DNA from 3 places in the Halomonas sp. GD1P12 genome. Region 1 is predicted to be linked to each of the others. Evidence: predicted binding sites of a transcription regulator. Region 1 holds the regulator's gene; each other region holds the start of a gene.
The links. Region 1 encodes sigma-54, which starts transcription at its own class of promoters, with help from an activator protein. Its sites were predicted from a motif close to TGGCACNNNNNTTGCTNT; they were not measured.
Positions count from the first base shown of each region.

Region 1 (10,583 bases):
CTCAATATCGATTTTGCCAACGTCGACGCTATCGCCACGCCGCTGCCCCAGTGGCTCCCGGTGAAGGTGTTGGACGAGGGCCTTCTGGAGTGGCTTTCAAACGACGTGGGCGGGGTCGTGCCCAGCGGCTCGCTGCGGCTAGGGCTTCCTATTGGTGAAAACCGCTCGGGCAACCCGCCCACCGTGGCGTTGGCGCTCGATATCGAGCAGGGTTTCTTGCCGATCGGCGAGGGCTGGCCGATGATCGAGGACGTCGCTGGTCGGCTGAGCTTTAAAGGCCAGACGCTCAGCGCGCGCGTCGACCGCGCCCAGAGCCTGGGGGTCCAGGCGCGCGATGGCGAGGTGACGCTCGAGGATGACCGCCTGGCGGTCGACGGCGAACTCGCCAGCAGCGCGGCCTCGATGATCGATTTCATTCAGGCCATACCGGAGGTCGACACGTCGTTTCTAAGCGATGTGCGCGCCAGCGGCGAGGTCGATGGCGACCTGCAGCTCACCCTTGAGCTGGACGAACCCGACACGCTCGCGCTCGACATCACGGCGCGTCCATCGCTTTCGCGGCTAAGTCACGCCGCTTTCGCGCAGGCCCCGCTTACCGACATCGGCGGCGAGCTGAACTGGCAGCAGCGCGGCGAGCGCTTTGCGCTTTTGGGTAACGCCCAGGGGCGACTGCTCGACGGGCCCGTTCGCGCCGACTTCGACGTGCCGGAAAGCGGTATTTCGCTTGCCGGCGTGGTCGATACCGGCGAGCTTTTCACCCTGGCCGGGGTGGACCCTCAGCGCACCAATGCGCTGTTGAATGGCCGGGCTGACTGGAACGGCCACATTCGTCTGGAGCCCAGCATCTGGCTTGGGTTTCAAAGCGATCTGGTGGGCGTCGAAAGCCGCTTGCCCGCACCGTTCAACAAATCCCGCGGTACGCCCTGGCCGCTCGAGATCGAAGGCGAGGTCGAAAATGGCGCGCTACATGCTCGCCTGGGCGAGGTGGTCGAGGCTCGGCTGCGGCTAGGTGACGCCGTCGACGGGGCGGTGGCCATTGGCCGCGCCGCGACGCTACCCGAGGTGCCTCCCGGCGGCGGGCTGGCGCTCCAGGCGAATCTTGCACGGCTTGACGTGCTCGACTGGCAGCGTGCGCTCGCCCCGATTGCCGAGGGCGGCAGCCAACGCGATGGGCCGCCGGAAATTCCGCGCTTCGATACCCCGGTGAGTCTGATGCTCGATACGCCGTGTTTGAGCGTCAATCAGCGCTGCCTGGGGGCGCTCAGCCTGTCGGCGCAGCTGGCTGATCAAACGCTCAATGCCCGTGTTGGCGGCGATATCGTCTCCGGCCGGGTGGCGTATCAGCCAGCGCCTGAGCGGCCTCTGGACATTACCGTGGCCTCGCTCGACGCCGACCGGCTGGTGGGGCTTTCGCTGGGCAGTGAATCTGCTCCGGCGCCGGACTCCTGGCTTGCGGCGGTCGAGACCTCGCCGCCCGAGGTGTTCAGCGCCCCGGCCTGGCTTGGTGATGTGCCCAACGGACGCTTGAGGCTTGCCGAAGTCAGCCTTCATGATCACCGCATCGGCCCGCTCACCGCTTACTGGCAAACCGGGGAGCGACGCTTTGCGCTGTCGCCGGTGGGGCTTACGCTGGGCGAACTGTCGTTGACCGGCGAGCTTTTCTGGCAGGATCACCAGACCCGGGCGGATATCGCCGTGCGCGGTGGGGACCTTGGCACCGCGCTCGAGGAGCTCGGTCAGCCGGTGCCGATGACCAGTCGCGTGACTCGCGCTAACGCGTCGCTCGAATGGTTGGGGGCGCCCTGGCAGGTCGATCTGGCCCGCGCCACCGGCGAGCTCGATACCGATATTCGTGACGGCCGCTTTTTATCGATGAACTCGCCCTCGGCAAAGCTCGTCGGGCTCTTGAATTTCGACAACCTCCTGCGTCGTCTACGGCTCGATTTTACCGACATCACCGGCGAAGGCATGGCCTTTGATCGTCTCAAAGGCAGTGCAACGGTCGCCGGTGGGCGTTTAACGCTTCGCGAACCCTTGCAAATCGAAGCGCCGGCCGCCACGTTAAGATTCAATGGACATGTTAACCTGCTCCAACGCGAACTCGACCAGCATCTTGGCGTCACACTGCCCGTTAGCCAGACGCTCCCCATCGCCGCGCTCGCGGTGGGCGCGCCGGTGGCGGGCGCGGCGCTGTTCGTTGCCGACCAGCTGTTTGGCGAGACGCTAAACCGAGCGACCACTTTACATTTTCGCGTGCAGGGTCCCTGGACCTCGCCGCGCGTTACGCTAAAAGGCCCCTAATGACCGCACACACGAGTGATTTGGATTTTGCCGCCTCTATCCTGTTGACGCCCGGGGGGCTGGATTTACAGGCGCTGGACACCGGGCTCGACGTCGCGCTTGGCGCCGGGGTCGACTACGCGGATCTCTACTTTCAGCGCACCTGGCAGGAGGGCTGGGTGCTGGAAGATGGGCGCGTGAAAGAGGCCAGCTACAACATCGACGGTGGCGTAGGCGTACGTTCTCTAGCCGGTGAGAAGACCGGCTTCGCCTACTCCAATCAGATCAACACCAACGCCCTGCTGGATACCGGGCGTACCGCGGCGGGCATCGTGCGCAGCGGCCAAAAGCGCGCCGGCCAGCCGGTAGCGATGACTCATGCCGAGCACTTCTATGCCGGGATCGATCCGCTGGCGGGGCTTAGCGCTGAGGAGAAGGTGGCCATGTTGATGGAGGCCGACCGGGTAGCGCGGGCGGCGGATCCGAGTGTCAGCCAGGTCAGCGCTTCGCTTTCCGGCACTTATGAGGTGGTGCTGGTGCGGGCAAGCGACGGCACGCTCGCCGCGGACATTCGTCCGCTGGTGCGCTTCAACGTCAGCGTGATTGCCTTCAAAAACGGCCGCCGCGAGCGCGGCGGCGCCGGCGGCGGCGGGCGCTACTCCATGGCCACGTTAAAAGAGCAGGGCGCGCCGGCGATTTACGCCAGGGAGGCGGTACGCCAGGCGCTGGTCAACCTGGAGGCCATCGATGCCCCAGCGGGTCAGATGCCGGTAGTGCTCGGTGCGGGCTGGCCGGGCATTTTGCTCCACGAAGCCGTCGGCCACGGCTTGGAAGGTGACTTCAACCGCAAGGGCAGCTCGGCGTTTTCCGGGCGCATGGGGCAGCAGGTCGCCGCCCGAGGCGTGACCGTGGTGGACGACGCGACGATCATGGACGGGCGCGGCTCGCTGAGCGTCGACGACGAAGGTACGCCTGGCCAGAATACGCCGTTGATCGAGGACGGTATTCTTACCGGCTACATGCAGGACAAGCTCAACGCGCGGCTGATGGGCATGGCGCCGACCGGCAACGCGCGGCGCGAGTCGTTTGCCCACCTACCCATGCCGCGCATGACCAATACGGTGATGCTGGCCGGTCAGGACGACCCGGACGAGATCATCAAAAGCGTCAAGCGCGGCATCTACGCGGTGAGCTTTGGCGGCGGCCAGGTGGATATCACCTCGGGCAAGTTCGTGTTCTCGGCAAGCGAGGCCTACATGATCGAGGACGGCAAAATTACCGCGCCGGTCAAGGGGGCGACGCTGATCGGCAACGGCCCCGAGGCGATGGGGCGAGTGTCGATGATCGGCCACGACATGGCGATGGATACCGGCGTCGGCGTATGCGGCAAGGAAGGCCAGGGCGTGCCGGTTGGCGTGGGTCAGCCCACGCTCAAGCTCGACGAGCTGACCGTGGGCGGCACCCAGTCCTGATGCGCCTGGCGGTGAAAGAGGATTAGAGAACGAGCGTTTCGCGAAGGTGTTTGAAAAGCTTGCGGGCGCTGGCCGGCGGCTTTTCCTGCTCACGCTCCTTTTGAGCGTTGCGAACGAGCTGGCGAATGGCCTGGCGATCCGCGGTGGGGTGCTCCGCCATGAACGCATCGACCGCCGGGTCGCCTTCGTCGATCAGCCGGTCGCGCCACTTTTCGAGGCGGTGAAAGGCGTGATCGCGCTGGTTCTTCTCCGCTTCAATGGCGTCGAACACCGCCTGAATCGCGTTCAGATCCTCCTTGCGCACCAGCTTGCCTACGTACTGCATGTGGCGCCGGCGACCTTCATGGGAGCGAATGCGGGAGGTTTCATCGATGGCGGCGAGCATGTCGTCGGAGAGCGGAAAGCGCGCGCGCTCGGCGGGCCTCATCGCAATCAGCGTTTCGCCCAGCGCCTGCAGCTCGTGCATTTCGCGCTTGAGCTGGGATTTGCTGGGCCGCTCCGGGGCGTCGTCGAGCTCATCGAAAGACTCGACCGCAGGGCGTTTTTTAGGCATACGTCACTCACTTGATAGATTTGTCGCCGGCTAGTATATCAGCTGCGACCCTTACATTGATCCGCCCGCGACAGCGGCGATAAGGAGAACGTTATGGCACAGGCATTCGACGCGGCCGCGCAGCAGCAGGAGCTCGTCGCGCGGGCCGAAGAGGCGCTGGCGCTGGCCAAAAAGCTGGGCGCCGACCAGGCCGAGGTAGGCGCCAGCGTCGACCAGGGGCTGTCGGTGAGCGTGCGCTTGGGTGAGGTCGAAACCGTCGAGCTTTCCCGGGATCAAGGCATCGCGGTGACGCTTTACGTGGGCAGCCGCAAGGGCAGCGCGTCCTCCAGTGACGCGAGTTCCGCCTCGATCAAGGCGGCAGTCGAGAAGGCGCTGTCGATTGCGCGCTATACCGGTGAGGACCCGGCGGCGGGACTCGCCGAGGCCTCCCTGATGGCCACCCACCTGCCTGATCTCGACGTGCATCACCCCTGGGCGCTGGATACCGAGCGCGCCACGGAGCTCGCGCTTGCCTGCGAGCGCGCCGGGAGCGAGGTGGCCGGCATTCATCAGTCCGAAGGCGCCTCGCTTTCAAGCGGCGAGGGTGTGCGGGTGTACGCCAATAGCCACGGTTTCGTAGGCACGCAAAAGGGCAGCAGTCACTCGCTCTCCTGCATGCTGATCGCCCAGGATGAGCAGGGCATGCAGCGCGATTTTGATTACACCAGCGCCCGCGACCCGCGGGCGCTGAGAGACCCACAAAGCGTGGGGCGCGAAGCGGCCAGGCGTACCCTGCGCCGGCTGGGCGCCAAACGCCCGCCGACCGGCACGTTCCCGGTGCTGTTCGACCCGTCTCTGGCATCCGGGCTGGTGGGGCATCTCATGGGAGCGCTGGCCGGCGGCGCGCTCTACCGCGAGGCCTCTTTTTTGTGCGACAAGCTGGGCGAGCCGCTGTTTCCCGAGTGGTTCAACCTCGAGGAGCGCCCGCTGGAAGTCGGCGCCATGGCAAGCTCGCCCTTCGACGGTGAAGGCGTGCAGACGCGCCACAACCGCTTTATCGAAGATGGGCGCATCGCAAGCTATATGCTCTCGTCCTACAGCGCCCGGCGTCTTGGCATGACCACGACCGGCAATGCGGGCGGGGCGCGCAACATCCGCCTCGAAGCGCCGCAGGAAAGCCTGGAGTCACTGCTGGCGCGCATGGGGCGCGGCGTGCTGGTGACCGAACTGATGGGCCAGGGCGTGAACAGCGTAACCGGCGACTACTCCCGCGGCGCTGCGGGTTTTTGGGTCGAGAACGGCCAGATCCAGTATCCGGTCGAGGAGTTCACCATCGCGGGTAATCTGATGACGATGTTCAAGGGCCTCCAGGCGCTGGGCGACGACATCGATACCCGGGGCAGTATCCACACGGGAAGCTGGCTGGTCGACGCCATGACCGTCGCCGGCGACTAAACGCGCAACACGTACGATAGCCCGCGACGGCTCGAACTGCGTCGCGGGTTTTTTTATGGGTAGCGTTTTTCAAATTAGCTTTTGGGGCGGTACTGGGCGTCCAGGTTCAGGCGCTCGAGCAGACGCTCGAACAAAAAGTACTCGGGCCCGGCGAGCGAGCGACTCAGGCAGTCCAGATACTCCCGGCGTGGGTAGCGCCGCCAGCGCGGCAGCTTGTAAGCGTCGAGGTCGATGGCCACCATGCGGCCCTCATGGACCAGAAAATTCTCGGTGTGCAGGCCGCGACAGTGAATGCCCTCGTGATCGAAAGCGGCCAGCGCGTCCAGATACTGCTCCTGTAGATTTGGGGAGTCGAGAATGTGGGCCCTGAGCGGCTCACCGTGGACGTTGTCGGTGACCAATCGGTAAGGGCGGGCCTCGACGATGCGCGGCGTGGCGATACCGAGCGCCTCCAGGCGCGCGGCGACCAGGGCGAAGTTGTGCCCAGGGTAGGGGCGAATGCGCGTTAGATAGCGCAGCCGGTCGAAGGCCTTGGGATGAAAGGTTTTGATGAAATGATCGCGGGCCGGGTCGAAATAGACCCGGGAGTACTTACCGGTCTGAATGAGCTGCATGATGGGGCCCGATAGATGAGCATCGGCCGCTGAGAACCGATCGATGAAAAGGCGTAGCGCCCTGGACGGGGATCAGGCGTCCTCGTCGAAGCGCGCCTCGAACAGCGCCTGTAGGGCGTCCAGCGCCGCCTCGGCGTCGTCGCCCGTGGCCTCTACAACGAGCTCGGTGCCGCAGGGTGCGGCCAGCATCAAAAGTGACATGATATTGGCGGCATCGGCTTTCTGGGTCTGCCGGTAGACGTGCACGCTCGCCTCGAAACGCTGCGCGCAGGTTACGAGTTTGGTGGCGGCGCGGGCGTGCAGGCCGCGCTGATTGGTCAGTGTCAAACGTCTTTCTGGCACCTGTTTCCCTGTTTTCCGCTCGTTGCTTATGGTGGTGCTGATCCCGGCCCCTGCGTTACGCCGTTGATCGGTCGTCAACAGCGTTTGAGCCGCTCGTGGCGTCGAGGCTAAAGTGAAGGCCCAGCTCCCGGTGGCGCACTTGAACACCCCCGCGCGAGGCGAGCAGATCCTGCGCCAGCCGGTCGACCATGTAGACCGAGCGGTGCTGGCCGCCGGTGCAGCCAATCGCAACGGTCATGTAGCTACGCTGGCTATTCTGGTAGGCGGGCAGCCACTTCTCGAGCCAATCGAGAATGTCCTGGCGCATATCACCGACCACCGGGTAGCTCTCCAGAAAACCGACGATCGCGTCGTCACGACCGGTGTGGGGGCGTAGCGTCGGGTCCCAGTAGGGGTTGGGCAGGCAGCGAATGTCGAAGACGATATCGGCGTCCAGCGGCACGCCACGCTTGTAGCCGAAGGACTCGAGCGTGAGCGTAAGCTGGCTTTGGCGCTGGTGCCCCAGCTGGTCGGTGATGCGTCGGCGCAGATCGTGCACCGTGAGCCGCGAAGTGTCGATCATCAGATCCGCCAGCTCGCGAATGCCGAATAGCGTCTGCTCCTCCTGGGAAATCGCCTCTTCCAGCGTCATGTCGCTGTCGCGGGTGAGCGGATGGCGCCGACGAGTGGCGGAGTAGCGCTCGAGCAGCGTGCGCGCGTCGGTGGTCAGATAAATGACCTGAACGCGGGTGCTGCCGTTTTTGATGTCCTGGAGCAGCGCAGGGAAGCGTTCGAGCGCGGTGGGCAGATTGCGTGCATCGATGCTCACCGCCAGGTGCGTGCGCTCACCGTGCTGGCCAAGCTCTTCGACCAGCGAGCCCAAAAGCATTGCCGGCAGGTTGTCGATGGCGTAGTAGCCCAAATCTTCCAGCGCCTGAAGCGCAATGGACTTCCCCGACCCGGAGCGGCCGCTGATGATCACAAGTTGCATCGTGTCTCTCTTCGGTCAGTGAGCGCTCTTATCGGCACACGCCTGTACGTAAGCGCGATTGCGATTGAAGGGCCGGGAAAAGCGAAGGTGGTGGGCTTACCCCTGCGCCTGCTCGCGAATGCGGGCGGTGACCAGCTCTAAAAGCTCGCGCTGGCTTTCACACTTTCGAAACTGCGCGCGGGTCGTGGCGTCGTTCATGATGGTGGCGACCTGGCCCAAAAGCGCCAGATGCGTGTCGTCCGCCTCTTCCGGTACCAGCAGCACGAACACCAGATCCACCGGATCGCCATCGATGGCGTCGAAGTCGACGGGTTCGGCGAGCTTTAGAAAGCCGGCGATCGGCGCGCTGCAGTGCGGACTTCGGGCGTGGGGAATCGCGACCCCATTGCCGATGCCGGTACTGCCAAGGCGCTCACGACCGACCAGCCGGCTGAAGACTTCCTGACTATCCAGGCTCGGTGTGTTTTGAGCGATGAACGTGCTGAAGAACTCCAGCACCCGTTTTTTGCTGCCCCCGGGGACGTCGAACAGCACGCGCTCCGGGGGGAGTATGGTTTCCAGGGTCATCGAATTAACGCACGCCAGCGCCCTGGGCGCGGGCCTGTGCTTTTTCCTTGTGTTTTACCAGTTGGCGGTCGAGCTTGTCGGCCAGGGCGTCGATGGCGGCATACATATCGTTGTCCTCGGCTTCGGCGTGTACGTCGGCGCCCGAAGCATGCAGCGTGCAGGCGGCCTGCTGACGCTCCTTTTCGATCGACAGCGTCACCTGCACGGTGGTGATGTTGTCGTAGTGGCGTTCGATACGCTCGAGTTTCTCGTTGACGTAGTCACGCAGGGCGTCTGTCAGTTCCAGGTGATGACCGGTAATGTTCACTTGCATCGACGTACTCCTAATCCAGGACTGTCCTTCGATTGTAACCCTTTTTCCGCCATTGCAAAGCCCTGCCGGCAAGTTTCCCGTTTAACGTAAACGGCGCCGCTCACTGGAGGAGGGAATGCCCATCGCTTCGCGGTATTTGGCCACGGTGCGCCTGGCCACGTTGATGCCGTTGGCCTCGAGTAGCGTGACCAAATGGCTGTCCGATAGCGGCTTGCCTGGCGTTTCGTCTTGAATCAGTTTTTTGAGCCGGGCGCGGATCGCGGTGCTGGAGTGGCTGTCGCCGCCGTCCTGACCGCTCACCTGGCTCGAGAAAAAGTACTTGAGCTCGAATACGCCGCGGGGCGTGTGAATATATTTTTGCGTCGTGACCCGCGAGATCGTCGACTCGTGCATCTCCACCGCTTCGGCGATGTCGGCGAGAATCAACGGTTTCATCGCTTCTTCGCCGCGCTCCAGAAAACCGATCTGGCGAGCGATGATTTCGCGGCCAACGCGCAAAAGGGTGTCGTTTCGACTCGACAGGCTCTTGATCAGCCAGCGCGCCTCCTGCAGGTGTTCTTTCAAGAACTGATTGTCCTGGCTCTTGTCGGCGCGCTTGATGAGGCTGGCGTAGTCCGGCTGAACGCGAAGCTTGGGCAGCGCCTCCGGATTGAGCTCGAGATGCCAGCCTTCCTGGTCGTGACGGACCACCAGGTCCGGGGTGATGTAGCTTTGGTTGGTGGCACCAAAGGCGCTGCCCGGGCGCGGGTCGAGGCTTCGAATCAGCCGAACCACATCGTCGAGCTGCTCGTCATCGAGGCTGAGGCGGCGTTTCAACAGGCGCAGGTCGTTTTTGCCCAGCGCTTCCAGAAACTGACGCACCAGGCGCCGGGCCTGCATCAGCAGCGGAGTATCGTCGGCAAGCGCTGCCAGCTGTAGCAGCAGACACTCGCGCAGATCGCGGGCGAACACGCCGGTGGGCTCGAACTGCTGCACGCGCAGCAGCACGTTTTCCACCTCCCGCTGGCTCAGGCCGTCCAGGCCCTGGGCCTTAAGGCCTTCGCGAATGTCGTTAAGCGGCTGGGTCAGGTAGCCGTTGGCATCCAGCGCATCGATCAGGCTTTCGGCAATGGCATGGTCTCGTGGGCTGGTATCCGTCATCGCCAACTGCCACAACAGATGCCCCTGAAGGCTTTGGCCAGTGGCCTGGCGCTCGAAATCCGGGCCTTCGCCGCTGCCACCGGCGGCCATGTCCTGGTAGGTGTCGGACCATTCGCTGTCGGTGGCAAGCTCCTGGGGGATGCTCTCTTCCCACTCGGTTTCTGGCGTCTCCTGGGTTGTCTCTTCGCCGAATTCGTCTTCCTGCTCTAAAAGCGGGTTGGCGTCGAGCGCCTGCTGGATCTCCTGGCGCAGGTCCAACGTCGAGAGCTGCAGCAGGGCGATAGCCTGCTGCAGCTGCGGTGTCATGGTCAGCTGCGTACCGACGCGCAGCTGTAGAGAAGCTTTCATGACCATCGAAGAACCACTCGTTACTCGTAAAGCTCCACACTAGAGCGAGACGGGGTTCGACGCAAGTGCAATAAATATGCCACTACCCGGAACTTTATGGTTGTCACCGGGTTAGAGGCGAAAATCTGCGCCCAGATAGACCTCGCGCACCTTTTGATCGCCAAGAATGGCGTCGGCGTCGCCGCTTGCGATGATATGGCCGTCGCCGACGATATAGGCGATGTCGCAGATATCCAGCGTCTCACGGACGTTGTGGTCGGTGATCAACACGCCGATATGGCGCGCCTTGAGCGCAAGGATGATCGACTTGATCTCGCCGACGGAAATTGGATCCACCCCGGCGAAGGGTTCGTCGAGCAGGATGAAGGCCGGGTCAGTGGCCAGCGACCGGGCGATTTCCACGCGGCGGCGCTCGCCACCGGAGAGGCTCATCCCCAGGTTGTCGCGAATGTGGGTGATGTGAAAATCTTCCAGCAGCTGCTCCAGGCGCGCCTGGCGGGCAGGGCGGTCCAGCTCCTTGCGCGTCTCCAGAATGGCCATGATGTTGTCG
Region 1 is NZ_CP107007.1:2,125,197-2,135,779, reverse strand. Features, by position in the region: gene OCT39_RS10000 (YhdP family protein) at 1-2,301, shown strand, start outside; gene tldD (metalloprotease TldD) at 2,301-3,752, shown strand; gene yjgA (ribosome biogenesis factor YjgA) at 3,775-4,305, opposite strand; gene pmbA (metalloprotease PmbA) at 4,399-5,739, shown strand; gene OCT39_RS09980 (hypothetical protein) at 5,814-6,353, opposite strand; gene OCT39_RS09975 (HPr family phosphocarrier protein) at 6,426-6,695, opposite strand; gene rapZ (RNase adapter RapZ) at 6,751-7,665, opposite strand; gene OCT39_RS09965 (PTS sugar transporter subunit IIA) at 7,762-8,232, opposite strand; gene hpf (ribosome hibernation-promoting factor, HPF/YfiA family) at 8,237-8,545, opposite strand; gene OCT39_RS09955 (RNA polymerase factor sigma-54) at 8,627-10,039, opposite strand; gene lptB (LPS export ABC transporter ATP-binding protein) at 10,145-10,583, opposite strand, start outside.

Region 2 (10,583 bases), 210 kb from region 1:
CGCCCCTGCCAGCGCGGCAGCGACAGCGCCGACACCTCGCCCACTGCCTTTTGCAAAGCGCTTCCCAGCCGCGGCACCAGCGTGCCCTGCACGTCGGTACTCAAAAGCCCGTGGCGGGCATCGTAGGTGACTTCCAACTGCCAGGGCCTGCCCAGCAGCGGCGATAGCAAAAGCCGTCCCTGAGACGAGAGCCAGCCGGGGCGACTCTCCGGGCGGCTGACGCGCCACTCGCCGCGCGCTTCCAGATCCTCCAGCGCCTGGCTCAGGCTGCGCTCGAACAGAACGCTCGAGATCAACTGCGCGACGGCCCAAACGAGCGACGCCACGACGATGATCGGGACTATAAGACGTTCCTTGCGCATGCCATCTCCCTGGATAGCCGAAATCAGGCGCCCTCTTCCAACGTGCCGGGCCGCTGCGTGACCGTGCTGCTTTTGTTGCGTATTGCTTGTGTTGCGTATTGCCTGGGTTACGCGCTGCTTTAGCCACGTCTATGGATAATCACCTTATTGCTTTTACACGCTAAGGCCAAACGCATCACCCTGAACACGACGCTTTAAAGCGTAATACCGCCCCGTGACACCGGCATGAAAGACCCGGTTCTGGCCTAGTGCAGCCAGAACCACAGGTGCATGGTGCTCCAGGCATAGATGCCCGCCATGACATCGTCGATCATGATGCCAAAGCCGCCGGCGACCCGCCGGTCGGCCCAGCGGATCGGCCAGGGTTTGAAAACATCGAAGATGCGAAACACGATGAACCCCCAAAGCGCCGCCTCCCAGGAGAACGGTACCGCCGCCATGGTGATCCAGTAGCCGACGAACTCGTCCCAGACGATGCCCGAATGGTCGTGAACGCCCAGATCGTGGGAGGTCTTGTCGCACAGCCACACGCCCACGATGAAGGCGACCAGCACCACGCTCAAATACCAGCCCAGCGGCAGATCCGCCATGATCCAGTAAAACGGAATGGCCGCCAGCGTGCCAAAGGTACCCGGCGCCCAGGGCACCATGCCGCTACCCAGGCCGAAGGCGAAAAAGTGCGTGGGGCGTCGCCAGACGCTTGATGGAGCCTTGATCATGGCCGCCCCCGATGAAAATGCTGCCAGCCTGGCGCCGCGTCCGCCGGCACGCCATAAACGCCCGGCGCCTCGCAGCAGCGCCCGATCACAGAAAGCGCGAGCCCCACAGCCGCCAGCGCCTTTTGGGCCTTTTCAAGCTCACCGGGTGCCAGCGTCACCAGCAGCTCGTAGTCGTCGCCGCCGCCGAGCATGGCGGCCTGCGCCTGCTCCTCGCCCAGCGCCTCGATCAGGCCCTCGGCGGCAGGCAGCGCATCCATATCGAGCTCGGCGCCCACGTTCGACGCCTGGCGCACATGGCCGAGATCGGCCAGCAGCCCATCGGAGATATCAAGCGCGGCACTGGCGATGCCGCGCAGCGCAATGCCCGCCTCGAGCCGGGGCTCGGGCAGCAGGTAGCGCTTTAACAGCGGGTGCGCCAGATCGCGCTCGCCGCGCTGCCAAAGCGCAAGCCCTCCGGCGCCGCCGCCAAGCGCCCCGGTCACGGCGATCAAATCGCTCGGGCGGGCGCCAGCGCGGGTGAGCGCTTGTCCTTTGGGCACCTCGCCCATCACGGTCACGCTGATGCCAAGCGGCCCGCGGGTCACGTCCCCGCCTGCCAGCACCATTTGGTGGCGATCGCAAAGCGCGTGGAACCCCCGGCCAAAGCCTTCGAGCCAGCACGCGGCGGCGGCTTCGTCTTCAAACGCACCGCCAGGCGTTGTCAGCGCCATCAAACACCAGCGCGAACGCGCGCCCATCGCCGCCAGATCGCTCAAGGCCACCGCCAGCGCGCGATGGCCGATGGCCTTTGCGGGGGCATCGGATGGAAAATGAACGTCCGCGTTCGAGGTGTCCACACTTACCGCGAGTTCAAAGCCCGCCTGCGGGATCAAAAGCGCCGCATCGTCGCCGCCGCCCAGCGCCACGCCGCGATCGAGCGCGGCGGGCGCGGGCTTTAGAAACCGTTCAATGAGTTCGAATTCGCCAAACACAATGGCCCCTTAACGCAATTCAAGCGCTGCGCCTTACAGGCGGCGAGCGCTGACCTCGGCACTGCGTAAGCGATTCGCCAGCTTATCGAGGATGCCGTTGACGTACTTGTGGCCATCGGTCGCGCCGAAGGATTTGGCCAGCTCCACGCCTTCGTTGATCGCCACGCGGTAAGGCACTTCCGGGCGCTTGGCAAGCTCATAAGCGCCCAGGCGCAAAATGGCCAGCTCCACCGCGTCGAGATCCTCGAGGCGACGATCCAGAAGCGGCGCGATTTCGCGGTCGAGCTCACTCTTGTGGCGCACGGTTTCGTGCAACAGCGTATGGAACAGTGCCTTGTCGGCAATCTCCATCACCTTGACCCAGTTTTCGTGGTCTTCCAGGTCATCGTCGGCGAGCTGGCTTCTAAATTCCGCCTCGACGGTGGTGGCGGACTTGCCGGTCATGTCCCACTGATAGAGCGCTTGAACGGTCAGTTCGCGCGCGGCGCGACGAGCCTGTTGGGCGGCGCTTTGCTTACGCTCCGGACGCTCGCTCATGAGTCGTCTCCGGGCAGGGCACGCAAGAGCGAGACCATTTCCATGGCGGCCATCGCGGCCTCGGTGCCCTTGTTGCCCGCCTTGGTGCCGGCGCGCTCGATCGCCTGCTCGATGGACTCCACGGTCAATACCCCGTTGGCCACCGGCGTATCGAATTCGAGCTGCAGGTGGTTGATGGCCGTATTGCAGCCGCCGGCCACGTACTCGAAGTGCGGCGTGCCGCCGCGAATCACCGCGCCCAGCGCAATGACCGCCTCGGGCTTCATGGTCTTGAGCACGCGCTTGACCGCCAGCGGAAGCTCCCAAGCGCCGGGCACGTGGACGATATGAATATTGTCGGCATCGACGCCGTGACGCGTCAGGCTATCGACCGCGCCTTCGACGAGGCTATCGACCACGTGATGGTTGAACCGCCCAACGACGATTACGTAGCGCCCGTCGACATCGACGAAGCTGCCTTCAACTTGCATAAGGGATTGCATCTCTTTCATCCTACTCAATAAGCGTATCAGAACGTCTCACACGGACGCTGAATCGGTGCCGTTGTCGGGGCTTACCAGCTCGACCACTTCCAGGTCGAACCCCGACAGCGCTGAAAACTTCCACGGCGAGCTCAAAAGGCGCATTTTGCCCACGCCCAGATGGCGCAGAATCTGCGATCCGGTGCCGATGGTCAAATAGTGGCCGGAGCCGTCGGAGTCGCTGGTGCGCGGCGGCTGCACGCGTCCCAAAAAGATATCCAGCTGATCCTTCAAATCTTGGGCCGGGTGACCCTCATCGATCAGCACCAGCACGCCGGCCTCTGCCGCTGCGATCTCCTCGAGCGCCCGATGGGCGTGCCAGCGCGATGACGCCTCGTGCTTGAGCCCCAGCACGTCTCTGAGCGTGTCCTCCAGGTGAACACGCACCGTCGTCGTGGTGTCCGGCGACGGCCGCCCCTTCACCAGCGCCAGGTGGTGGCCGCCCTGCAGCCGGTCGCGAAACACGTGCAGCGCAAGCGGGCCGTGTGCGGTCGCCACCTGAGTGGTTTCGATCAGATCGACGGTCTGCTCGTTGACCATACGGTAATGAATGAGCTCGGCGATGGTGCCCATCTTGATCCCGTGCGCCCTGGCGAACACCTCGAGTTCCGGGCGGCGCGCCATGCTGCCGTCATCGTTCATGATCTCGCAGATCACCCCGCTCGGGTCGCACCCGGCAAGGGCGGCCAGATCGCAAGCGGCTTCGGTGTGGCCCGCTCGGCGCAGCACGCCGCCGGGCTCGGCCATCAGCGGAAAGATGTGGCCAGGCTGAACGATATCCGCCGCGCGGGCGTTGGGTGCGGCGGCGGCCTGCACGGTGCGCGCGCGGTCGGCGGCCGAGATCCCGGTGGTGACCCCTTCGCGCGCCTCGATCGAGAGCGTGAACTTGGTGCCAAAGCCCGAGCCATTGTTGCCCACCATCAGCGGCAGGTTCAGCCGCTCGCAGCGCTCGCGCGTCATCGGCATGCAGATCAAACCACAGGCGTGGCGTGCCATGAAGTTGATATGCTCGGCCTGAACCTTCTCGGCCGCCATGATGATATCGCCTTCGTTTTCGCGATCCTCATCGTCCATGAGGATCACCATCTTGCCCTGGCGGATATCCTCGACCAGCTCGCTGATCGGGGACAAACCATCAAAAGAGGGTTGCACCATGGAAACTCCCGTAAAGTAGCCGCACCGTCGTGCGATGTTGCGCGCAGGGTACCGTGGCTGGCCCCGCCGCGCCAGATTTAGCGCGCGCAAGGCCTGGCCTGCGCGTGTCACGATCATCGAAAACGTTCTTTCAAGGCGCCACCGCGCGGGGCGTGGCGATAATGCGCCAATCGTTGCCGACGGCACGAATATCCTGAATATCGAGGCGCTTTTGGTCCGCCATTTCGCTCAACCCCTGGAGGGCGAAAAGCGGTCGCGCCTCGCCTCCCAAAAGTGTCGGCGCGACAAATAGCTGCAGCTCGTCGATGAGCCCTGCATCGAGCAGGGAGCCTGCCAGGGTCGCGCCGGTTTCGACCAGCACTTCGTTGACATCATACTCGCTCGATAAAAAGCCGAGCATATCAGAAAGCGACACCCGCCCCGCCTTCACGGCGGGCATGACGTGAATGCGCGCCCCCGCCGCTTCGAGTTTTTGGCGCTTCTCTTCACTATGCGCCTCGGTCGTGATCACCAGCGTCTGGCCCGGCTCCTGCAGGCAGGCCGCGGCCAGCGGCAGGCGAAGCGTGGAGTCCATGATCACGCGAAGCGGCTGGCGGGTCACGACCGTCTCGGCGTTCTCCAGGCCCAGCTGCTCGGCGCGAACCGTCAAGCGAGCGTCGTCCAGAATGATCGACTCGACGCCGCTCAAAATGGCGCTCGAACGCGCGCGCAGTCGCTGTACCTGGCGCCGGGCCTCGGGCCCGGTGATCCACTGCGACTCGCCGGAGCCCATGGCGGTGCGCCCATCCAGGCTCATCGCCATTTTCAGGCGCACGAAGGGCACACCGCGCTGCATGCGTGAGACGAACCCCGGGTTGAGCGCGCGGGCGTCCGCCTCCAAAAGCCCCACATCGACTCGAATGCCCGCGGCTTTCAAGCGCTCGATACCGCGCCCGGCCACTTTCGGGTTGGGGTCGACCATGGCCACGACCACGCGCGCCACGCCGGCCTCGACCAGCGCCTCGGCGCAAGGCCCGGTGCGCCCGGTATGCGAACAGGGCTCGAGCGATACGAACGCCGTTGCGCCGCGCGCGTTGTCGCCGGCGGCGTTAAGCGCGTGCACCTCGGCGTGGGGTTCGCCGGCGCGCTCGTGAAAGCCCTCGCCGACGACGAGGCCGTGCCCGCCCCCTTCACCGTTTTGAACAATCACGCAGCCGACCCGCGGGTTGGGGTCGGTGGTGTAAAGCCCCTTTTTGGCCAGCGTAATGGCGCGGGCCATGTGCACGTGGTCGGCGTTGGAAAACGGCGCGTCCATCAGCTCTCCTCGCGGGGCTTGCCGGCGTCGCTCTTGGGCCCCTGAGGCGCCAGGCGGTCGATCTCGGCGCGAAACTCGTCGAGATCCTGAAATTTGCGATAGACCGAGGCGAAGCGGATATAGGCCACCTGGTCGAGCCCGCTGAGCGCGTTCATGACCGCCTCGCCGATATCGCGGGCGTTGACTTCACGATCACCCCGGGCGCGCAGCTGCTGGCGAATGCGCTCGACCGCCGCCTCGATCGCCTCGGCGCTGACCGGGCGCTTTTCGAGCGCACGCAGCATGCCGGCGCGCAGCTTGACCTCGTCGAAGCTCTCCCGCGAGCCGTCGGACTTCACCACCCGCGGCATGATCAGCTCGGCGGTTTCGTAGGTCGTGAAGCGCTCCTGGCAGCTGGCACACTGGCGGCGCCGGCGCACCTGGTCGCCGTCGGCCACCAGGCGCGAATCGGACACCCGCGTATCGTGAGCACCACAAAAAGGGCAATGCATGGCCGTTCACCTATGGTTGAAGCAGCGGTCGAAGCAGCAGCTATGGTTAAAACAGTAACGGTTAAAGCAGTAAAGAACGCACCTATTAAGGTCAACGCGCATCGAAGCCGGCGCGTCGACACCGATACGTGATTAAAAAAGCGCGCTGCCTGACGCGTTTTTTTAATCACGGGCGCCCTGAAGCCGCGCTGACAGGTGCGGGCATAACCTAGCATTGTAACGATTTGGCACACAAGCTGCAGCGTTTGTGACAGTTTACCCGGAGGAGGCGCCATGACGCTTTTCGAACAGACACTTCACCGCTACCTGACCCACCTGTACGGCCACCGCGCCGGCGAAGTCACGCGGCGCGTCAAGCAGCACCTGGAATACTATCGAAACGCACGTGAGCGCGGCGAAAGCCAGGACGGCACGCCGGTTGCTCGCGTGACCAGCACGCCCGCCGACGCACCACTTTGGAGCGAAAAGGATCAGTGGGTGATCAGCTACGGCGACTCGATCGTTCAAGGCGATACGGCGCCGCTGACCGTGCTGAGCGATTTTCTGCGCGCACGGTTAGGCGACTGCATCAGCGGCGTTCACGTGCTGCCATTTTTTCCCTGGAGTAGCGACGACGGCTTTTCGGTCATCCATTATCGTGAGGTCAACCCGGCGCTAGGCGATTGGTCGCACATTCGCGAGCTTGCCAGCCACTTCGACCTGATGGGGGACCTGGTGCTCAACCATGTCTCTCGCGAGTCGCTCTGGTTCGTCGACTACCTGACCGGCAGCCTTCCCGGGCGCGACTTTTTCATCGAGGTCGACCCGGAAACCGATGTCTCCCAGGTGACCCGCCCGCGTAGCAGTCCGCTGTTGGTGCCCGTGGCCACCCGCCGGGGTACGCGCCATCTATGGGCCACGTTTTCGGATGACCAGATCGACCTTAATTTTGAGAACCCGGACGTGCTGCTCGAATTCGTCGGCATTCTGCTTTTTTACCTGCTGCAGGGCATCCGCATCATTCGCCTCGACGCGGTGGCCTTTTTGTGGAAACGCCTGGGCACGAACTGCATTCACCTTCCCGAAACCCATACGGTCGTGCGGCTATTGCGTGCGATCGTCGACGAAATTGCGCCGGGAACGCTACTCATCACCGAAACCAACGTACCTCACGCCGAAAACATCAGCTACTTCGGCCTCGACCGGCTGGCGCCGGGCGCCCCGGAGCGCGCAAGCGCCGCAGACGAGGCGCACATGGTCTACCAGTTCGCCCTGCCGCCGCTTCTACTTCACACCCTGACCCGCGGCGAAACCGTGACCATGCAGGCCTGGCTTGCGAGTCTGCCGCCGCTGCCCGATAACTGCACCTACCTGAACTTCACCGCCAGCCACGACGGCATCGGCGTGCGACCGCTGGAGGGTTTGCTGCCGGATCACGAGCGCGACGCGCTGTTGGAGCTGATGCACCGCTTTGGCGGCTTCGTCAGTATGCGCAGCAACCCGGACGGCACCGACACCGCCTACGAAATCAACATCACCTGGTTCGAGGCGATGCGCGGCACCCGGCGCGGACCAGACCCCTGGCAGATCGCTCGCTTTCTTTGCAGCCAGGCGATCATGCTCACGCTCCAGGGTATTCCCGCGCTTTACATTCACACGCTGACCGGCTCGCTCAACGATCATGAGGGCGTCGAGCGAAGCGGGCGGCTGCGCTCGATCAACCGCCACCGCTGGTCGCTCGATGAGCTCGATTTGCTGCTCGAAAGCCCGACCACGCCAACCCATGATATATTCTTCGCGCTGCAGGAGTTTCTGCGCCAGCGCCGTGCCGAGCCCTGTTTTAACCCGGCGGCGGCCCAGCAGGTGCTGGCCACCAGCGACAACCTGCTGGCGATCACACGCGGCCCGCTCGAGGATGGCCGCACGCTGCTGGCGCTGTTCAACGTGACCGACCAGCCCGCCCCGCCGGGTGACGGCGGTGCAGAGCTCACGCAAGCGCTCGACGCGAATCAGTGGCGCTTACTGGCCGATGCCACGCCCTGGACGCCGGAAAACGCCCTGCCGCCCTACGCCGTTCGCTGGCTGGTGAGCGACGGCGGTTGAGGTGATATGGATCGAGACGATGAACCCGCCCGCTTTTCCACTCACACAAGAGACTCACCATGGCGACTTTTAGCAAGACCGCCTCAACTGCCGCGCTGATGCTTGCCGTTCTCGCCACCGCCGCCAGCGCCGCGCCGCTGCCTGCCCCGATCGAGGCGCTCAAGGCGCAAGGCATCGCCATTCACGAGCGTATCGACGCCCCTGGCGGACTGACGGGCTTTGGCGCGAGCCGCCAGGGCCAGGAGATGATCGTCTACCTGACGCCGGATGGCGAGCACGCCGTGGTCGGCACGCTTTTCGACTCAAGCGGCGAGAACCTGACCGAGGCGCAGCTCGAGGCCGCGGTTCGGGTGCCGCTGGAGGCGCAGACCTGGCAGCGCCTGGCGCAGAGCCACTGGATTCAGGACGGCGATGTCGACGCGCCGCGCACGCTCTACATGTTCACCGATGCCAACTGCACCTACTGCAAGCGGCTGTGGCGCCAAACGCGCCCCTGGGTCGAGGCCGGTCAGGTGCAGATTCGTCATATTATGGTCGGCATTCTGGCACCCACGAGCCCGGCGCTTGCGGCCACGATACTGGCCGCCGAGGACCCCACCGCCGCACTGACGGCCCACAGCGAAGGCGAGCCGCTCGAACCCGGCGCCCAGGCCATCGAGATCGAGGAGCAGGTCTACGCCAACAACCAGCTCTTCGAAGGGCTGGGCTTGGTCGCCACGCCCACGACCGCCCTTCAGCGCCAAACCGAAGAGGGGCATACACGCCTGGATCGTATCGAGGGCTTGCCGAGCGAGCAGCGTCTGATCGAGATGATGGGTGGTGAGGCGCCCTAAGCCGCCCGATACACTTTCAGGCGCACCGAAGCCGATTCCACTACGACTAAAGAGTACCCACTCGCTTCTAATGCGCCCCTCAAGGAGGCCGATAAAAGACATATCAATAATAAAAGGATCTTCCATGAAGCGTTTAACAACGACACAAAAGCTTTGGGGCACACTGGCGGTGATTTGGGTATCGATGCTGCTTCTCGTGGGGTGGCTGGCCTGGGATAACCGCCAAACGCTCACCGACGAACGACAAGCCAGCATCCGCTATATCGTGATTGGCGTTCAAAGCCAGGTAGAAGCGCTGCAGGCGAGGGCAAGCCAGGGCGAATTCGATCAGCAGGAGGCGCAGCGACGCGCCGTCGAGCTCATCTCGAATCTCCGTTACAACGACGGCGAATACCTGTTCGCCTTCGACGATCAGCTTCGCGTCATTTCACACCCGACGCGAGACACCGGCACCGATATGAGTGGCTACGAAGACGCCAACGGCGTGCGGCTCTACGCGGATCTGCTCGAGGCCGCCCAGAACGGCGGCGGGCACGTTTACTACGCCACCACCCGCCTCGGTGAAGACGAGCAGATTCCCAAGATGAGCTACGTCGCCTACGTCCCCGAATGGGGCTGGGGCATCGCCACCGGCGTCTATATCGATGACATCAACGCGGCGTTCATCGATAGCCTGATCAAGGCCGCGCTGGCACTGCTGCTACTGGGGCTACCCATGACGCTGCTCATGGGCTGGGTGATTCGCGATATCGCCAAACGCTTGGGCGGCGATCCTCGCTACGCCGCCGGCGTCGTTCGCCACATCGCCGATGGTGATCTGACCGTCAGTACCCGGCTTGCCCATACGGACCAGCAAAGCTTGCTATTCGACATCAACCGGATGCGAGAAAGCCTGGCCAACACCATCGGCGAGATTCATCAGGGCGCCGATGAGGTCAACGGCAGCGTCGTGCAAATTGCGGGGGTCAACGAAGAGCTTTCCACGCGCACCGAGCAGCAGGCGGCGTCGCTTGCCGAAACCGCCTCCAGCATGGAAGAGCTGACCGCCACGGTGAAACAAAACGCCGAACACGCCGATCATGCGCGCAAGCTCGCCTCCTCGACCGCGGAAAACGCCCAGCGCGGCAGCAGCGCCATGCTCAGCGTCGTCAGCATGATGGAAGCCATTAGCCAAAGCTCGAGCCAGATGAGCAGCATCGTCAACACCATCGATACCATCGCGTTTCAAACCAATATTCTCGCGCTCAATGCCTCCGTCGAGGCGGCGCGGGCCGGCGAGCAGGGCCGCGGGTTTGCCGTGGTGGCAAGCGAGGTGCGCCAGCTGGCCAGTCGCTCCGCCGCCGCCGCCCAGGAGATCAAACAGCTGATCGAGGACTCCGGCACGAAGGTCGCCGACGGCAGCCAGCAGGTGCGCAGTACAGGCGAGGTCATTGATCGCGTGGTTGGCGACATTCGCGAGCTCAGCACGCTCGTACAGGAGATCGCCGCCGCGACCATCGAGCAGAGTAGCGGGATCGAGCAGGTCAATGACGCCGTGACCCAGATGGATCAAATGACCCAGCAAAACGCCGGGCTGGTGCAGCAGAGTAACCACACCGCCCAGCAGCTTTCCGAGCTC
Region 2 is NZ_CP107007.1:2,335,111-2,345,693, forward strand. Features, by position in the region: gene OCT39_RS10810 (YdgA family protein) at 1-362, opposite strand, end outside; gene OCT39_RS10815 (phosphatidylglycerophosphatase A) at 608-1,081, opposite strand; gene thiL (thiamine-phosphate kinase) at 1,078-2,052, opposite strand; gene nusB (transcription antitermination factor NusB) at 2,086-2,589, opposite strand; gene ribE (6,7-dimethyl-8-ribityllumazine synthase) at 2,586-3,071, opposite strand; gene ribBA (bifunctional 3,4-dihydroxy-2-butanone-4-phosphate synthase/GTP cyclohydrolase II) at 3,108-4,265, opposite strand; gene ribD (bifunctional diaminohydroxyphosphoribosylaminopyrimidine deaminase/5-amino-6-(5-phosphoribosylamino)uracil reductase RibD) at 4,396-5,559, opposite strand; gene nrdR (transcriptional regulator NrdR) at 5,559-6,050, opposite strand; gene OCT39_RS10850 (sugar phosphorylase) at 6,324-8,132, shown strand; gene dsbG (thiol:disulfide interchange protein DsbG) at 8,192-8,965, shown strand; gene OCT39_RS10860 (methyl-accepting chemotaxis protein) at 9,090-10,583, shown strand, end outside.
Region 2: a site for sigma-54 is predicted at 6,276-6,293, ahead of OCT39_RS10850 (sugar phosphorylase). Genes of this name have one in related genera too.

Region 3 (10,583 bases), 1.3 Mb from region 1:
CCAGCGAGCAGGCGGTGATGATGTCCGGCGCGTGGCCGCCGCCCGCCCCTTCGGTGTGGTAGGTGTGAATGCCGCGCTCCTTGAACGCCGCGAGCGTATCCTCGACGAAGCCCGACTCATTGAGCGTATCGGTGTGAATCGCGATCTGGACATCGTACTTCTCCGCCACGCTCAGGCAGGTGTCGATGGACGCCGGCGTGGTGCCCCAGTCCTCGTGAAGCTTGAGCCCCATGGCGCCGGCCTCGAGCTGCGCCTCGAGCCCTTCCGGCAGGCTGGCGTTGCCCTTGCCGAGCAGGCCGATGTTCATGGGCAGATCGTCCACCGCCTGGAGCATCTTGCCGATATGCCAGGCGCCGGGCGTACAGGTGGTAGCGTTCGAGCCGGTGGCGGGGCCAGTGCCGCCGCCGAGCATGGTGGTCACGCCGCTCATCAGCGCCTCCTCCACCTGCTGGGGGCAGATGAAGTGAATGTGGGCGTCGATGCCGCCGGCGGTCAGAATCTTGCCTTCACCGGCGATGATCTCGGTGCCCGGGCCGATGACGATCTCCACCTCCGGCTGGGTGTCAGGATTGCCCGCCTTGCCAATGGCAGCGATACGCCCGGCTTGCAGGCCGACATCCGCCTTGACGATGCCCCACCAGTCGAGAATCAGCGCGTTGGTGATGACGGTATCCATCACCGCGGAATCGACGCGCTGGCTCTGGCCCTGGCCATCGCGGATCACCTTGCCGCCACCGAACTTCACCTCGTCGCCGTAGTGGGTGGCGTCACGCTCGACTTCGATCCAGAGCTCGGTGTCGCCCAGGCGCACGCGGTCGCCTACCGTGGGGCCGTACATGTCGGCGTAAGCCTGACGGCTGATTCTGTTCGTGGTCATTGCGTGTCTCCTTCCAGCGCACCCATGACATCGCCACGGAAACCGTAGATCTCGCGCTTGCCGACGAACGGAATTAGCGTGACCTCGCGGCTCTGACCCGGCTCGAAGCGGATCGCGGTGCCAGCGGCCACGTCGAGCCGGTAGCCACGGGTTTTGGCGCGGTCGAACTCAAGCGCCGGATTGGCCTCGGCAAAGTGGTAGTGAGAGCCGAGCTGGATGGGCCGGTCGCCGGTGTTGGCGACCTCCACGGTGATGCGCTCGCGGCCGGCGCACAGCTCGATCTCACCCTCTTTTAACTGATACTCACCAGGAATCATGGCTGCCTCCAAGGGGTGTAACGCTAGTTGATCGGCGTATGAACGGTCACGAGTTTCGTGCCATCGGGAAACGTTGCCTCGACCTGCACCTCGTCGACCATCTCGGCCACGCCCTCCATGACGTCATCGCGGGTTAATATCTCGCGGCCGAAGCTCATCAGCTCGGCCACGGTTTTGCCGTCGCGGGCGCCTTCGATGATCTCGAAACTGATCAGCGCCACGGCTTCCGGGTAGTTGAGCTTCAAACCGCGCGCCTTTCTACGCTCGGCTAGCTGCGCGGCGGAGAACAGCAGCAGCTTGTCCTTGTCTCTCGGGGTCAGTTCCATGCGGCGTTATCCTCTCAAAAAGATGAAGCGTCAGGTCAGCCAGATGCGCGGCGTGTGGGCCTCGCGGTCGATCAAGCGCGGGCGCAGAAGCTGCCAGGCCCGCTCGCAAAGCGCCCAGGCATCCACCCGCGAGCCGCCCAGGTAGCGCAAAAGCAGCACGCCATGGCGAAGAGTCACTGCCCAGTTCGGCTCGGCCGCAAGCGTCTCGCGCAGCACCTCGATGGCGGCGGGGCCGTCCTCGAGTCCTATCGCCCAAAGGGTGGCCTGCACCGTGGCGCCGCCCTGGCCCCAACGGCCGACGAAACGCGGGTGCAGCGGGTCCAGCGGCTGGCGCTCGAGCCACAGGGGCTTGCCATCCAGCGTCAGGCGAAAGTGCTGCTCGATGCGCCCGGACACGAACGGAAGCTGACTTGCCGGGCGGCCCAGCGCCATCACCTCCCAGCCCAGGCATTTGGCACTACCGTGAAGGGCGATATGGGTGCGCTGCTCGCCTTTCGAGCCATCGAAGGCGATGGTTTCCTGGGGGAGCCACTCGAGCACCGCGCCATCCTCCACGGTAAGCGCAGTGCGCTGGGTCCAGGCCACGCCCTGGCTGTCTGCCTTGTAGAGCTTGTTGGCGGCGGGGGTGGTCAAAAGCGCGTGGGCGCCCTTTTCCACCTGTGCCTCGATGCTCAGCGCATCGCCGCTGACCAAACCACCAGGCGGGTGCAGCACGTAGATATGGCAGGCCTCACCGCGGCCTTCCGGGTAGAACGGGCGCTGTACGCGAAGCGGGCCCTGATGGCGCGCCTGAGTCATGCGCGTGGCGCCGTCGCGCTGGGCAAAACGCAGCGCAAGCGACGCCGCCCAGCGGCGCTGGTCGTCGAAACGGTGGCCGGAGGGGGTGTATGATGCGTTGCTATCGCATGCCGTCATCAGACGGTCGCTCTTGATCGATTGATTCATATTCCCTGACCAATGCAATTAATGCGCCAAAATGGTGAAAGGATGCCAAGCGGCCCTTTGCCGGGGCAGAGCAACTCATCGTGACCAACGTCATGCACCAGAATTGAACATTCTGACTGAAAAGGCACCATAAAAGCGCAAGCCGTGTAATAACGGGACCGAGCCCGGGACAAAAGGCCACATCGCGAACCTCTTAACGGGTCACGTTTTACGCTACCATGGCACGATCAATCGGGCCGCCTGCCCCTCAAGGCCCGCTATCGACGTTTTGCCAAGGGTCGTCATCTTGCCACTTCAGCGCTTTACCCATCGTCGTTGGTACCGCGTTGCGCTTCACGCGGCGCTCACGGCCATGCTGTTGCTGCTGATCGGCCCGCTGATTTCGCAGTCCCAGGCCGGTCATCACGAGGCGCATCGACACGCCGCCTCCGGCGCGCACCACGACCACCCATCCTCGGCGCACCGCTCTCACGCCGCCCCAGAAACGTCGCCTGAGCCGTCGATCGAGCCCATCTTCACCTGGTTTCACGAGTGCGGCTACTGCTCCCTGTGGCAGCAGTTTCCCTCGGCTCATGCGTTTTTGCCCGCCATTGCGCGGCAGGCATTCGTTCACCACGCCCCGCGGCCAAAGTCGCCGCATCAGGGGTTCGCGTCCTTCGACAACTACCTGCATGCGCCTGTCCGCGCCCCGCCGCTCGCCTGACGACACCCATCAGTTTGTATGACCCGATTCTGACGACCTGACGGCCGCCCCTGGCCGCCGGGTGCGTGTCGCTATCACTCGGGCGCCCCTTCGAGCGGGCGCTGCAGGAGCCGTAATGACTGCTCATGTCGACCCCCGATCGGCGGCGAAGACGCCGTTCGATCTCTACCGCGCCATCTGGCGCTGGCACTTCTACGCGGGCCTTCTGGTGCTGCCCTTTCTGATCACCCTCTCGATCACCGGGGCGCTGTATCTCTTCAAGGACGAGATCGATGCCATCGTCCACGCCGACGTCAAACGCGTCGCGGTGCAGCAAAGCGTAGAAACGCCCGCCGCTCAGGTGAGCGCCGCCCTCGACGCGCATCCGGGAACGGCGCTCAAGTACACGGCCCCGGCCACGCCGGAGAGCTCGGCGGAAGTCACCGTGCGCACGACCAACGACGAGCGCCTGGCGGTGTATGTGAACCCTTACACCGGGCGCGTGCTCGGCGCACTGGACGATCGCGGAACGATCATGTGGACGGTGCGAAAGTTGCACAGCTTCAAGCTCTTCGGCGCCACGCCGCGCAAGCTGATCGAGATCACCGGCGGCTTCGCGATTTTGCTGGTGCTCACCGGCGTGTATCTGTGGTGGCCACGCACCAACGCCAGGGGCGGTGTGGTCAGCGTACGCGGCGCGCCGCAAAAGCGTGTCTTCTGGCGCGACCTGCACGCGGTGACGGGGCTGTTCGTCGGCGCCTTCATCCTGTTTCTGGCGATCACCGGCATGCCCTGGTCCGGCGTGTGGGGCGCTCAGGTGAACCAGTGGGCCAACGGCAACAACTTCGGCTACCCCGCCGGGGTTCGAACCGAGGTGCCAATGTCCAGCACGCAACTGAGCGAGCAGGCGCCGACGAGCTGGTCGCTGGAGCAGGCGCAAGTGCCCGAATCGACCGAATCGACCGAGTCGACGGGCCAGGCGGATATCGGCCTGAACGAGGCCGTGGCCACCTTCGAGCGCCTTGGGTTGCACTCGGGCTTTGCGGTCAGCCTGCCCACTACCCCGACCGGCGTCTACTCCGGCTCGGTCTACCCGGACGAGGTGAGCCAGCAGCGGGTGGTGCATCTGGACCGCTACAGCGGCGAGCCGCTCGTGGACATGCGCTACGCCGATTACGGCCCGCTCGGGCGGTGGCTGGAGTTCGGCATCAACGTGCACATGGGTCAGCAGTTCGGGCGAGCGAATCAGCTGCTCTTTCTGGCGGTGTGCGTGGCGATCATCCTGCTGTGCGTCAGCGCCGGCGTCATGTGGTGGAAGCGTCGCCCGAAAGGCGGGCTGGGCGTGCCGCCGCTGCCGCGGGACAAACGCGCGTTTCGCGGCATTCTGGCGATTCTCGTCGGCGGCGGGGTGCTCTTTCCGCTGACCGGCGCGGCGATTCTCATCATGCTGCTCATCGATGGGTTTGTGGTGCGTCCTTTGCAGCAGCGCCGCCTCGCCGCACGCGGCGCTTGATCCTTTTCCCCGGCCCTTTTCCCGGGGGCCGGGGCACGTCTTCTCGCCCTTGCATCGCTTGACAGGCAGCGCCGCTGGCAGGAAACTTAGCAAAGGCTATACTTCTTACCAGACGCAAAAAAAACGCCCGCTTTTCGATCACCGCGAGGATCCATCATGGCCGTACAACGTCTCGTTGCCGCTATGGCGCTACTGCCGCTGAGCTCGCTGTCGCTGGCCGACGAGCCGCCGTTGAACGTGGTGGCGACCATCGGCATGATTGCCGATGTGGCCCAGAACGTGGGCGGCGAGTGCGTCAGCGTCGAGGCGATGATGGGCCCAGGCGTCGACCCGCATCTCTACCAGGCCAGCGCCAACGATGTGGCCATGCTGCGCGGCGCCGAGCAAATTCTCTACTCGGGTTATGCGCTGGAGGGCCAGCTTGGCTCGGTGCTGGAGAACTTTGCCACACGCACGCCGACGCTTGCCGTCGCCCCCGCGTCGATCGAGGAGGATGCGCTGATCACGTCCCAGGGCGCCTACGGGGTCGACCCGCACCTGTGGATGGATGTCTCGCTCTGGGCGAACATCGTCCCGACCTTGAGCGACACCCTGATCGAGGCGCGCCCGGCGTGTGCCGCAACCATCGAGGCCAACACCGAGCGCTACGAAACCGAGCTTCTCGCGCTGCACGAGTGGGTCAAGGAGAGCATCGCTTCCATTGCCGAGGAGCAGCGCGTACTGGTCACCGCCCACGACGCTTTCAGCTATTTTGGCCGCGCCTACGATATCGACGTCGAGGGCATCCAGGGCATCAGTACCGAAACCGAAACCGGCATTGCCGATATCCGCAACATGGCCAATAGTGTGGTAGAGCGCAACGTGCCGGCGGTATTCGTCGAAAGCACCATCAACCCGCGCACCATTCAGGCGGTGATCGACGCGGCGCGCCAAAAAGGTCATGAGGTCGTGGTCGGCGGCGAGCTCTACTCCGACGCCATGGGCGACGACGGCACCGTCGACGGCACCTACATGGGCATGATCTACCGCAATACCGAACACATCGTCGAGGCGCTGGGCGGCTCCCTCGCCCCCCTGCCACAAGCGCTCGAGGGCTGGGCAAGCGAATGGCAGCTCGACACCTGACGATCAAAGGCACTGTTTGATGACAACGACCGGTAACGCTGAGCCGGCACTCAGTATCAAGAACCTGACCGTGAGCTATCATAACCAGCCGGTGCTGTGGGATATCGAGCTGGATATTCCCGCCGGCGTCATGGCGGGCATCGTTGGCCCCAACGGGGCGGGCAAAAGCACGCTGATCAAGAGCCTTCTGGGGCTCGTACCGTCGCTTTCCGGCGAGGTGCGGGTGCACGGCAAGTCCTACGCCTCCCAACGCAAGCGCGTGGGTTACGTGCCGCAGCGCTCGAGCGTGGACTGGGACTTTCCCACCACGGCGCTGGACGTGGTGATGATGGGGCTTTACGGGCGCCTTGGCTGGCTCCGGCGCCCGGGCCGACGCGAGCGCAGCGAGGCCATGGAAGCGCTGGCGATGGTCGGCATGAGCGAGCTTGCCAACCGCCAGATCAGCCAGCTCTCCGGTGGTCAGCAGCAGCGGGTGTTTCTGGCCCGCGCGCTGGTGCAAAAAGCCGACGTCTACTTTCTCGACGAGCCCATGGCCGGGGTCGACGCCACCACCGAGCGGGCGATCATCGACATCCTGCGCCGCCTGCGCGATGAAGGCAAAACGGTGATCGTCGTTCATCACGACCTGCAAACGGTGAGTACGTACTTCGACTGGCTATTGCTTTTGAACGTGCGCGTGATCGCCGCCGGCCAGGCGCGCGACGTGTTCAAGATCGATCATCTGCGCAAGGCCTACGGCGGCCAGATCGCCCTGCTCGGCGACAGAGAATCGCTGATGTTCCCCGCCTCCAAAGTGACGTGATGCATGCACTGGCTTGAGCTTTTATCGGACTACACCTTTCAAAACGTGGTGATCGGCGCCTCGCTTCTGGGCTTGATCAGCGGGCCGCTGGGCTGCTTTGCGGTGCTGCGCCGTCAGAGCCTTCTGGGCGACGCCATCTCCCACGCCGCACTGCCGGGAATATGTCTGAGCTTCATCATCACCGGCAGCCGCGATCTGGGCGGCATCATTATCGGCTCGCTGGTCACCGGCACGCTGGCCGCGCTCACCATGCTGCTGCTCACACGTAAAAGCCGGCTTAAAACCGACGCCGGGCTGGGCGTCTGCCTGAGTCTCTTTTTCGCCGTGGGTATCGTGCTGCTCACCTACATTCAGGGCACCCGCAACGCCGCCCAGGGGGGGTTGGAGGCGTTTCTGTTCGGCCAGGCCGCGGCAACGCTGCGCTCGGATCTGTGGGTGATGGGCGCCATTACGCTGGCCACCCTCGCGCTGCTCGCCGCGTTCTGGAAACAGGCCAAGCTGGTTACCTTCGACCCCGAGTATGCCCGTACCCTCGGCATGCCCGCGGCGGCCATCGAGGCGGTACTCACGGCCATGGTGGCACTCGCCGTGGTGGTCGGCCTGCAAATGGTCGGGGTGATTTTGATGGCTGCGATGATCGTGGCGCCGGCCGCAGCAGCGCGGCAGTGGAGCCGCCATTTGGGCGGCATGCTGGTGATCGCCGCTGGCGTTGGCATCATTAGCGGCGTTTCGGGCGCCACCATCAGCACGCTGTCGCGCGGACTTGCCACCGGCCCGCTGATCGTACTGACCGCCACCGCCATCGTGTTGCTGTCGCTGGCGCTGGCCCCCGGCCGAGGGCTTTTGTGGGGCATCGTGAAGCACTATCGCCAGAAGCGCGAGCTGCACACCCAGCAGCTGCTCTACGCTCTTCACAAGCATCCGCAAACGCCGCCGCGCCTGAGCCCCAGCGCCCGGCGCACGCTGGCAGCGCTCACCCGTCAGGGCCACGTTGCCCGCTCGTCAAACAAGGCAGGCGTGGCGTTGACCGCGTCGGGCCGCGCCCGCGCCCGGGAAGTGGTCGCCGCTTTCGAGGAGGCCACGCCATGATCGCAGAGCTTTTGAACAGCACGGCGCTGCCGATCATTCTGGTCGGCGCCATGGTCGGCATCGCCTCTTCCGCGGTGGGCACCTTTCTGGTGCTGCGCGGCAACAGCATGCTGTCGGACGCGATCAGCCACTCGATCGTTTTCGGCATCGTCATCGTCTGGATACTGACCAAACAGCAAAGCGGCCCGGTGCAGCTCATTGGCGCCGCGCTGACAGGGCTTCTGACCGTTTTTCTCACCGAGGCGCTCGCCAGCACCAAGCGAGTGAAGCAGGACGCCGCCATTGGCCTCGTGTTCCCGGCGCTGTTCTCCATCGGCGTGTTGCTGCTCAACCTCTATGCCCAGGACGTTCACATCGACACCCACACCGTCCTGCTCGGCGAAATCGGCTTCGTCTGGCTCGACACCGTCGAGCTTTTTGGCCTCCCCATTCCTCAAGCGCTGGTGTCGATGAGCGCAATGACGCTGATCAACTACGCCTTCATCGGGCTCTTCTACAAGGAGCTGAAGCTCGCCACGTTTGATCCGGCGCTGGCCAAGACCTTCGGCTTCATGCCGACGATCCTCTTTTACGTGCTCCTGATGCTGACCAGTTCCACCGCCGTGGCGGCGTTCGACGCCGTGGGCGCGGTGCTGTTCATCGCCTTCGCGATCGTCCCGGCCTCGGCGGCATACCTGCTCACCGACCGGCTGTGGATGATGTTTCTCATCGGCGCGCTGATCTCGATCGCCTCGAGCATTAGTGGCTACTTACTCGCCGTGCACCTGAACGTCTCGATCGGCGGCATGATGGCGGTAATGACCGGCGCGTTCCTGATCCTCGCCTTCCTGTTCGGGCCGCGCTACGGGCTGGTCACGCGCGCCTTCAAACAGCGGCGGGCGCCGGTGGAGCCGCCTTTGGGCTTGTCCAAGGAGCATATACCGTGAGTATTTTCAACGCGCTCAAGGACTCCCTGGAAGAAGCCGTCGATATAAAGACGCAGAAACGCCAAGCCGACCGAGTCACGCGTTTCGAAGTAGCGGATGTCAAACAGATTCGGGCGTTACTCGCTGTTTCCCAAGCCGAGTTCGCCCAAGCAATGGGCACCAGTATCGATACCATCAAAAGCTGGGAAAATCGCCGTCGCAATCCAACAGGGCTGGCGGCCAAGGTGCTGGCCACCATTCAGGACAACCCAGCCTTCTACCGCGAACTGGCAGAGCACTAACGAACGACGCTCTTGTACATAAAATTGCGCCCGCCATCTGGCGGGCGCTTTATTTGTGGACTAAACCCATTGTGGATAACTCACACCGTCAGGTGCTGTTTGATCAACTGCTGGGATAATTCGCCGATCTCACCTTTTGCCACCGGGCGGCCGCGGTCCATGATCACGAAGCGGTCGGCGTATTTTCTGGCAAAGGGCAGCTTCTGCTCGACCAGCAGTACCGTCAGGCCGTCCTCCTCGATCAGCTGGCGGATCACCTGGCCGATCTGGGTGACGATATTGGGCTGAATGCCCTCGCCGGGCTCGTCCAGAATCAAGAGTTTGGGCTCGATCACCAGGGCGCGTCCGATGGCGAGCTGCTGCTGTTGCCCGCCGGAGAGATCGCCGCCGCGGCGGTGCTTCATTTCTTCGAGCACCGGGAAGAGCTCATGGATCCGCGCGGGGATCTTCTTGAGCCCGTCGCCCCGGGCGGCAAGGCCCGTGCGCAGGTTCTCCTCGACGGTCAGCATGGGAAAGATCTGCCGGCCCTGAGGCACAAAGCCTATCCCCAAGCGCGAGCGCGCCTCGATCGCCTTTTGGGTCAGCTCGACCTCGCCGCCTTCCGCCTGAAATTTGAGCGCGCCGCTTTTGACCGCGACCTCGCCCATGATCGCTTTCATCAGCGTGGTCTTGCCCACGCCGTTTCTGCCCATCACGCAGGTGCACTGCCCCTTCGGCACGTCGAGATCCAGATCCCATAGCGTATGGCTTTCGCCGTAAAACTGGTTAAGTTTTTCGATCGCGAGCATCAGGCGGCCTCCTCGTCGTCCGCACCCAGGTACACCTCGACCACGCTCGGGTCGCTTGCGACCTGATCCATGCTGCCCTCGGCCAGTACGCTGCCCTGGTGGAGCACCGTCACCTTGCGGGCGATGGAGCGCACAAAGCCCATGTCGTGCTCGACCACCACTACCGACTGCTTGCCGGCGAGACGCGTCAGAAGCTCGGCGGTGCGCTCCATCTCCTGCTCGGTCATGCCGGCCACCGGCTCATCGACCAGCAACAGGCGCGGGCGCTGCATCAAAAGCATACCGATCTCAAGCCACTGCTTTTGGCCATGAGAGAGAATGCCCGCCGGCTGGAATCGAAGAGCAGCCAACCCGACGGTCCCGAGCACCTCGTCGATGCGATCGCGCGCCTCACCGGTCATGCGTGCGGTGAGCGTCGGGAAGATGCGCTTGTCCGCGGCCATGGCGAGCTCCAGATTCTCGAACACGCTGAGCGCCTCGAACACCGTGGGCTTCTGGAACTTGCGTCCTATTCCCAAACTTGCGATCTCGGGTTCGTTCATTTTCAAGAGATTATGCCGGCTACCGAACCAAACGCTGCCCTCATTGGGCCGTGTCTTGCCGGTAATGATATCCATCATGGTGGTCTTGCCCGCGCCGTTGGGGCCGATGATGCAGCGCAGCTCGCCGTCATCGATGGTCAGGTTCAGCTTGTTGATCGCCTTGAAGCCGTCGAAGCTGACGGTGACGTCCTCCATGTAAAGGATCGGGCCGTGGCGCACGTCCACGGTGGATGCCTGAGGGGTCATGAAATCGAAGACCCGGTCGCGCTCTTTGAGCGACTCGAAAAAGCTCATGCGCTCGCCTCCGGTGAGTAGATGGAACCGCGTTGGCGACGGTGGGACAAGAGCCCGGCCACGCCCTTGGGCAAAA
Region 3 is NZ_CP107007.1:3,457,639-3,468,221, forward strand. Features, by position in the region: gene ureC (urease subunit alpha) at 1-877, opposite strand, end outside; gene OCT39_RS15910 (urease subunit beta) at 874-1,194, opposite strand; gene OCT39_RS15915 (urease subunit gamma) at 1,218-1,520, opposite strand; gene OCT39_RS15920 (urease accessory protein UreD) at 1,551-2,435, opposite strand; gene OCT39_RS15925 (DUF2946 family protein) at 2,752-3,168, shown strand; gene OCT39_RS15930 (PepSY-associated TM helix domain-containing protein) at 3,284-4,660, shown strand; gene OCT39_RS15935 (metal ABC transporter solute-binding protein, Zn/Mn family) at 4,817-5,785, shown strand; gene OCT39_RS15940 (metal ABC transporter ATP-binding protein) at 5,805-6,587, shown strand; gene OCT39_RS15945 (metal ABC transporter permease) at 6,591-7,676, shown strand; gene OCT39_RS15950 (metal ABC transporter permease) at 7,673-8,602, shown strand; gene nadS (NadS family protein) at 8,599-8,883, shown strand; gene urtE (urea ABC transporter ATP-binding subunit UrtE) at 8,964-9,671, opposite strand; gene urtD (urea ABC transporter ATP-binding protein UrtD) at 9,671-10,507, opposite strand; gene urtC (urea ABC transporter permease subunit UrtC) at 10,504-10,583, opposite strand, start outside.
Region 3: a site for sigma-54 is predicted at 2,477-2,494, ahead of OCT39_RS15920 (urease accessory protein UreD). Genes of this name have one in related genera too.